2 regions of the Blastococcus jejuensis genome follow, and region 2 is predicted to be linked to the other one. Evidence: riboswitches for the same ligand, from Rfam matches in the RefSeq annotation. Region 2 holds a riboswitch; the other holds the start of a gene.
The links. A riboswitch is a leader RNA that binds a small molecule or an ion and turns the genes downstream of it on or off. The one in region 2 is predicted to bind thiamine pyrophosphate.

Region 1 (4,065 bases), on a different contig from region 2:
GTTCCGGGGGCAAGGACGCCCCGACGATGCGGATGGTCCGGCCGGCGGCGGTGTTCGCCCGGCTGGGTGCCGACGCGAAGATCGGCTTCGGCGAGGCGTACATGACCGGCGACTGGACGACCGCGCCCGGCACCGACCTCGCCGATCTCCTGGCCCCGTTCGCAGCCCGCATGTCGCGGCTGGTGCACCCGCTGCTGCAGCGGCTGCGGCACGTCGTCGAGCGCACGCAGCCGGCCCACGAGGAGAACACCCCCGAGAACAGCCGCGGCAACATCGCGCGGCACTACGACCTGTCCAACGAGCTGTTCGAGGCCTTCCTCGACGAGACGATGACCTACTCCTCGGCCTGGTTCGAGCCCGGCGACGACCTGGCCGCGGCCCAGCGCCGCAAGATGGACGGGATCCTCGACCTGGCCCGCGTCGGTCCGGGCATGCACGTGCTGGAGATCGGTTCCGGCTGGGGCGCGCTGGCCATCCGGGCGGCCAGCGAGCGCGGCGCCCGCGTGACCACCCTGACCCTGTCGACCGAGCAGCAGGCGCTGGCCCGCCGGCGGGCGGACGACGCCGGCGTCGGGCACCTGGTCGACGTCCGGCTGCAGGACTACCGGGAGGCGACCGGCTCCTACGACGCGATCGTCTCGGTGGAGATGATCGAGGCGGTCGGCGAGCGCTTCTGGCCGACCTACTTCGGCGCGCTGGACGGCCTGCTCGCCCCGGGCGGCCGGGTGGGCCTGCAAGCGATCACCATGGCCCACGACCGGTTGATGGCCACCCGTCGCAGCTACACCTGGATCCACAAGTACGTGTTCCCCGGCGGGATCATCCCGTCGCTGCGGGCGATCACCGACACCCTCACGGCGCACACCCGGCTGTCCGTCGTCGAACGCCGCGACCTCGGCCCGCACTACGCGCACACCCTGGCGCTGTGGCGGGAGCAGTTCCTGGCCAACTGGGACCGGCTCGAGGGCTCGTTCGACGGCACGTTCCGCCGGATGTGGGAGTTCTACCTCGCCTACTGCGAGGCCGGTTTCCGGGTGGGCTACCTCGGCGTGAGCCAGCTGGGCCTGGCCCGCCACCCGTTCGCGGGCGCCTGAGGGTGCGGATCGCCGGAGCCCGCGTCTGGGTCACCGGGGCGTCGAGCGGCATCGGGGCCGCGCTGGCCCGCGAGCTGGCCGACCGGGGGGCAGCGGTGGCGATCAGCGCCCGGAGCACGGAGAAGCTACGGGCCGTCGCCGGCGGGCGCATGCACGTGGAACCCGTCGACGTCACCGACCGCGCGGCCACGGTCGCGGCCGCCGCGAACGTCCGGGCGGCGCTCGGCGGCCTCGACCTCGCGGTGCTCAACGCCGGCACCTGGTCGAGGTTCCACGTGGATCATTGGGACAGCCAGGCCTTCGCCGACCACCTGCAGACCAACCTGATGGGCACGGTGCACGCGCTCGAGGGCGTCGTCCCCACGATGCTCGAGCAGGGCCGCGGCCAGATCGTCGGGACGGCGTCGGTCGCCGGCTACCGCGGCCTGCCGGGGGCGGAGGCCTACGGGTCGACCAAGGCGGCGCTGCTGCACCTGTTCGAGGCGCTGCGCGGCTCCCTCGGCCCGCGCGGGATCGTCGTCCAGACGGTGTCCCCCGGCTTCGTCCGCACGCCGATGACCGACCGCAACACCTTCCCGATGCCGTTCCTGATCTCACCGGAGGCCGCGGCGCGCGCCATCGCCGACGGGATCGCGAAGGACAAGGCCGAGATCGTCTTCCCGCTGCCCATGATGCTGGTCATGAAGGTCGCCCGGCTGGTCCCGGTCCGGGCCTGGACGGCGGCGACGGCGGCGATGACCCGGCGGGGCCTGCGCCGCGGGAGCTGACCGGCGGCACGGGATCGTCGGACAGGCGGGCCCAGAGCAGCTCGTCGTGCTTGAGCCCGTCCCCGTACCGGTAGGAGCGGCGCAGCCGGCCCTCGAACGTGAAGCCGGCCTTCTCGGCCACCCGCCCGGATGCCGCGTTCTCGACGGCGTGGCACAGCTCGATCCGGTCCACGGCCAGCGCGCCGAACGCCCATCGGCAGGCCGTGTCGACGGCCACCGTGGCCACGCCCCGCCCGCGAGCGGCCGGCGCGGTCCAGTAGCCGATCTCCGCGTCGCCCTGCACCGCGTCGATCGAGTGCAGCGAGACCGATGCGAGCAGCCCGTCGTCCGAGCCGACGACGGCCCACGACGCGTGCGTGCCCGACTCCCAGTCGGCCCGGCGGGCCACCAGCGCGGCTGCCTCGTCGCGCGAGCCCACCCCGCCGCCGTTCCACAGCCGGATCGAGGGGTCCTGCAGCGCCGCCCAGACCGCGTCGGCGTCGCCCGCGCGCCACGGCCGGAGCCGGAGCCACCCGCAGTCCAGCACGATCGGTTCCATCCCCCGATCGTGCCCCGAGCGGCACCGGCCGAGGGGCGGGGGCCCGCACCGTCACCGGAGGTCTAGGCTTCTGCGCACAACAGAAGAAACCGACAGGGGAGCGCTTCGGCGCTGAGAGTGCGGGACACCGCAGACCCTCGAACCTGATCCGGGTCATGCCGGCGCAGGGAGTCTGGAGGAGCTATGGCCGAACAGGCCGTCCGTCCGTCGTCCACCGATGCCACCGAGCCGGGTCGTGCCGGCGTGCGCTGGCGCACCGTCGACATCGTCGTCGCCGCCGTCCTCGGCGTCGCCTTCGGCGTCGTGTTCTGGGCCTGGAACCTCGTCTTCGGCGTGCTCTCGGCGCCGCTGGACTTCTTCCCGCCGCTCTCGGCGATCCTCAACGGCGTCTACCTGATGCCGGGCGTGGTCGCGGGCCTGCTGATCCGGAAGCCCGGGGCGGCGGTGTTCGCCTCCACGCTGGCCGCGGCGGTCAGCCTGCTGCTCGGCTCGCCCTACGGCGGGATCATCGTCGTCTACGGCCTGGTGCAGGGCCTCGGCGGCGAGCTCGGTTTCCTGCTCACCCGGTACCGCAGCTTCGGCTGGGCGACCGCGGTGCTGGCGGGGGTGACCGCCGGCCTGTCGACGTCGATCCTCGACCTGAGCCTCTACTACCCGGTCTCGGCCGAGTACCCGTTCTGGGTGTTCACGCTGCCCTACACGCTCTTCACGACGCTCTCCAGCGTGCTGCTCGCCGGCGTCGTCGGGCTCCTGCTGGTCCGTGCCCTGGCCCGCACCGGGGCGCTGAGCTCGTTCGCCTCGGGCCGCGCCCGCGTCTGACCGGCCGGTGACCACCACCGGTGGTGTCGCCCGCACGACGACCGGCCCGGTCCGCGTCGTCGCGCGGGGGCTCGGCGTGCGCCACCCGTCGCGGCTCGCCTGGGCCCTGACGGGGGTCGACCTCGTCGTCGAGCCGGGCGAGCGGGTGCTGCTCACCGGCGCCTCGGGGGCGGGGAAGTCGACGCTGCTGTCCGCGCTGGCCGGGATCCTCGACGCCGAGGGCACCGAGGTCGCCGGCGAGCTGACCATCGACGGCGCCCCGCCCCGGGCGGCCCGCGGCCGGCTCGGTCTGCTGGCCCAGGACCCGGACAGCCAGCTGGTCATGACCCGCGCCGGCGACGACGTCGCGTTCGGGCTGGAGAACGCCGGCCTGCCGCGCGAGCGGATCTGGCCGCGGGTCGACGCGGCGCTGGAGGCCGTCGGCTTCCCGTACGGCCGGGACCGGCCCACGCAGGCGCTCTCGGGCGGTGAGAAGCAGCGCCTCGTACTCGCCGGCGCCCTCGCCCGCGATCCGGGCCTGCTCCTGCTCGACGAGCCGACGGCGCAGCTGGACCCACCCGGGGCGGCGCTGGTGCGTGGCGCCGTCGCGCGCGCGACCGCCCACCGGCGGGCCACCGTGATCGTCGTCGACCACGACGCGGGCCCGTGGCTGCCACTGGTCGACCGCGTCGTCGAGCTGACCGACGGCGGGCTGGTCGAGCACGGCCCGGGCTGGCGCCCGGCCGACCGCACCGCCGGGCTGCGTCTCCCGGGCGCGGGCGACGGACCGGTCCTGCTCGCCGCGGACGCCGTCGGCTTCACCTACCGCGGCGCCCGGGTGCCCGCGCTGCCGCCGACCACCGCCCTC
Region 2 (4,065 bases):
GCCCGCCCTTGAGCAGCACGGCGCGCGGTCCCAGCGTCAGGAGGGCGACGGCCTGCTCCGGGAGGGCGTCGACGTCGGTGGCCGGGGCGACGTCGAGTAGTGCCGCGGCCTCCGGCACGTTCGGTGTGACCAGGTCGGCGAGCGGCAGCAGCTCGTCGCGGACGGCGGACACCGCGGCCTCGTCGATCAGCCGGTCCCCGCTCGTGGCGACCATCACGGGGTCGCAGACGACGGGGCCGGGACGGCGCTCGGCGAGCACGGCGGCCACCTCGCGCACCACCTCGGCGGTGCCCAGCATGCCGAGTTTGGTGGCGTGCACCTCGACGTCGTCGAGCAGGGTACGCAGCTGCAGCTCGACGAACGCGGCCGGGACCGGATGGACCCCGGTGACCCCACGGGTGTTCTGCGCGGTCAGCGCGGTGAGGACGGCGGTGCCGTAGGCGCCCAGCGCGCTGAACGTCTTCAGGTCTGCTTGCACGCCGGCGCCACCGCTGGGGTCGCTACCGGCGACGGTGAGGGCCACGGCGGTCACCGGTACACCTCGGCGGGCACGCCTCGGGAGAGTTCTCGACGCAGCTTCCGGGCCGCGGACGCCGGGTCGGCCGCCGCGCAGAGGGCCGACACCACGCAGATGCCGTCGACCCCGGTGGCCGCGACCTCTGCGGCCCGGTCGGCGCCGATGCCACCGATGGCCACGGCGGTCAGCCCCCCGGCGCGGGCGGCGGCCGCCAGCTCGCGGGTCCCGTCCAGGCCCAGAGCCGGTCCGGCATCGGGCTTGGTCGGCGTTCCCCACACCGGGCTCACGCCGACCAGGTCCAGCGTCCCGGTCGGCAGTGCCAGGGCGGCAGCGATTTCGGCGGGCGACGACACCGACAGGCCGAGCAGCCGTCGGGGGCCGATCAGGGCCCGCACCTCGGTGGCCGGCAGGTCCTCCTGGCCAACATGCACGCCGTCGGCGGCGGCCAGCAGCGCGACGTCGACCGCGTCGTTCACCACGACGGCCACCCCCGGGACCTCCGCGACCGCCTCCTGCACCGCCCTGGTGAGGGCGAGCAGGTCGCGACGGGAGGCGCCCTTGTCGCGCACCTGCACCGCGGTCACCCCACCGGCCACCGCCGCCCGGACGACGTCGGCCACCGGCCGCGGCGCGCACAGCTGCGTGTCGGTGACCAGGTAGAGCGTCGGGTCAAACGGCGGTCTCATCGGGCGACGCGCACGTCTGCCTTCGCCAGCGCGTCGGCGTCGACCGCGTCGAGTGCGTCGAGCCACGCGGCGGCGAACGTGCCCGGTCCGGCGGCCGTCGCCGCGGCTCGTTCCGCGGCGAGTGCCACGTGGGCGTGGGCGGCGACCGCTCCGGTCAGCGGGTCGTCGGTGGCGGCGACGTAGGCGGCGACGAGGGCGCCGAGCGCGCACCCGGCACCCGTCGTCCTCGTCAGGAGCACCGAACCGCCACCCACCCGGACGGTTCGCGTTCCGTCGGTGAGCAGGTCGACCTCCCCGCTGACGGCCACCACGCCACCGGTCCGCCGGGCCAGCTCGGCGGCGGCGGTGGCGGCGTCATCGGTTCCCGCGGTGCTGTCCACGCCCCGCCCGCCCGCGCCTGCGCCGGCGAGCGCCATCACCTCCGAGGCGTTCCCGCGCACCACAGTGGGACGCAGTGCCAGCAGCTCGTCGGCCAGCGTGGTGCGGTAGGCGAGGGCGCCGACGGCGACGGGGTCGAGGACCCATGGCGTCCCCGCCGTCCCGGCGGAGCGCGCGGCGATCCGCATCGCCTCCGCGGTCCGCTCGTGGACGGTCCCCACGTTCACCAGCACCGCGGAGGCGACGGCGGCGAAGTCGCCGGCCTCCTGCGGGGCGTCCACCATCGCGGGTGCGGCGCCGACGGCCAGGAGCGCGTTGGCGGTGAGGGCCTGGACGACGGTGTTGGTCAGGCAGTGCACCAGGGGGGCGGTCGCGCGCAGCGCCTCGTGGACGGCGCGCAGGTCGATCAGTTCCGTGCTGGATCCGGACATGCCGGTGACATCCCTTCGCCAGTGTCAACTGGAGCAGGTTCGACGGGTGTGTTCTCAGTCCCGGGCGGGACACCCCGTGCCACGTACGCCGCGAACGTAACAGCCGCCCGGGCGCGTGCAGCCTCGGACCCTGGCGGTAGCCTGCCCGGCGTATCGCGGGAGCCCATCCGAGTGGGCTGAGAGGGCGGCTAGGGCCGCCGACCGTTCGAACCTGTCCGGGTCATGCCGGCGTAGGGAGGCAGTTGTGCGTGCTGTGCGGTTTCATGAGGTCGGTCGGCCGCTGGGGACGGAGGACGTCGAGCCGCCCCGGCCAGGCCCGTGGGACGTGCTGATCGACGTGGCGGCGGCTGGGGTCTGCGGCACCGAGCTGCATTTCGTTGACGGGTTGCTCACCCCGGGCCGGAGGCCGATCACCCTCGGCCACGAGGTCGCGGGGATCGTCGCCGAGGTCGGCGAGGCCGTCGAGCACGTCCAGCCCGGTGACCGGGTCGCGGTGCACTACCTGCATGCCTGCGGCCGCTGCCGGTGGTGCCGCACGGGGGACGACCATCTCTGCGACGCCCCGCTGGGCTTCCTGGCCTTCGGCACCGACGGCGGGTTCGCCGAGCAGCTCGTCGTCCCGGCGTCGGCGACCGTGCCCGTTCCCCAGGGACTCGACCTGGCAGAGGCGGCCGCTCTCTGCTGCAGCGGCACCACGGCGCTCCACGCGGTCGACGTTGCCGGGATCACCGCGGGCGCCACGGCGGTGGTCTACGGCAGCGGTGGAGTGGGCCTTGCGCTCGTGCAGGTGCTCAGGGAAGCCGGAGCGCGACCCATCGCCGTCGCCCGCAACCCGGAACGGCTGGCACTCGCGCGGGAGCTGGGCGCCGAGACGACGGTGAACGCGGCCAGGGAGGACGTGGTCGCCGCGATCCGCGCGGCGACCGGCGGGGCTGGGGCCGACGTGGTCTTCGAGCTGGTCGGCACTCGGGTCACGGGTGCGGCCGCGCTGGCGTCCCTCGCCAAGCGTGGCACCCTGGTCTATGTCGGCTACAGCTTCGATCGGGTGGAATTCGACCCGCTGTCGCTCGTCGTGCCGGAACAGCGCATCGTCACGTCGGTCGGCAACCGCCGCTCCGAACTGGTGGAGGCTCTCGACCTCGCCGCTCGAGGTCGGCTCATCACGCGGGTGACGCGCTACCCGCTGGGCGACGTCGGGCGGGTGCTCGACGATCTGCGCGCCGGCCGGGTGCTCGGCCGCGCCGTGCTCATCCCGTGATCGGTGGGCGGGCCAGCCGGTCGACCAGCCAGCCGCCGGCCAGGCCCAGGGTCGTCCACAGCACCGCGAGCTGCCCCAGCGAGGCGACCCGGAAGTCCCACACCATCGCCGCGGGCACGTCCGCGGCGATCGGGTCCGGATTGGCGGGGATCAGGACGAGAATGGTCCCCAGGAGCAGGGTGAGCGTCCCGACGGCGGCGGTCGCGGTCGCCGCGGGACTGACCGCCCGGCTCTGCAGGAAGCTGACCAGTGCCGCGACCAGCATCGCGGAGACGATGCCGCTCAGGAGGACGGTCCCGTAGATCGCCGTCCGGGTGCCGACGGTCGCGGGGTCACCGAGGGCAGGCGGATTGGCCGGGATCTTCAACGCCGGCAACAGGGCGAAGATGCCGAAACCGATCCCGGCGAGCAGGCACACCCGGGCCAGGTCCGTCCGGCCGGGCAGCCGGTGGCGGACCAGCGCATAGACGCCCGTGAAGACCACCGCCAGCACCACGCCGGCCAGCAGGGTCCCGAGGAAACCGCCGACCAGCTGCTCCGCGCGACCGAACAGCTCCTCGGCGTGGTCGTGGACGCCCCCACCGGCTGCCGCACGAGCTTCCTCCAGTTCGAGGGCCGGCTCGATCGCGCGCTCGGTGACGAGGAGGGAGTAGACCCCGGAGAGCGTCCCGGCGATCAGCCCGGCCAGGACCATGCGGCCGAGCAGTGGTCCGAAGCGCGGCGCCTGCAGCGTCGGGGAGCGGTCCAGGGTCCTGGTCATGCCCGTCGCCTCAGTGGCAGGGCATGCCCAGCGAG

Region 1: linked by a shared signal. The riboswitch ahead of ABD644_RS18485 (ECF transporter S component) and the one ahead of thiM (hydroxyethylthiazole kinase) in region 2 are both predicted to bind thiamine pyrophosphate.

Annotation. Positions count from the first base shown of each region.
Region 1 is NZ_BAAAVV010000011.1:51,979-56,043, forward strand. Features, by position in the region: gene ABD644_RS18470 (class I SAM-dependent methyltransferase) at 1-1,094, shown strand, start outside; gene ABD644_RS18475 (SDR family NAD(P)-dependent oxidoreductase) at 1,097-1,861, shown strand; gene ABD644_RS18480 (GNAT family N-acetyltransferase) at 1,773-2,399, opposite strand; TPP riboswitch at 2,484-2,586, shown strand; gene ABD644_RS18485 (ECF transporter S component) at 2,583-3,218, shown strand; gene ABD644_RS18490 (ABC transporter ATP-binding protein) at 3,226-4,065, shown strand, end outside.
Region 2 is NZ_BAAAVV010000003.1:228,261-232,325, reverse strand. Features, by position in the region: gene thiD (bifunctional hydroxymethylpyrimidine kinase/phosphomethylpyrimidine kinase) at 1-532, opposite strand, end outside; gene thiE (thiamine phosphate synthase) at 529-1,203, opposite strand; gene thiM (hydroxyethylthiazole kinase) at 1,200-2,012, opposite strand; TPP riboswitch at 2,006-2,099, opposite strand; TPP riboswitch at 2,158-2,266, shown strand; gene ABD644_RS08195 (alcohol dehydrogenase catalytic domain-containing protein) at 2,257-3,270, shown strand; gene ABD644_RS08190 (CbtA family protein) at 3,260-4,030, opposite strand; gene ABD644_RS08185 (CbtB-domain containing protein) at 4,041-4,065, opposite strand, start outside.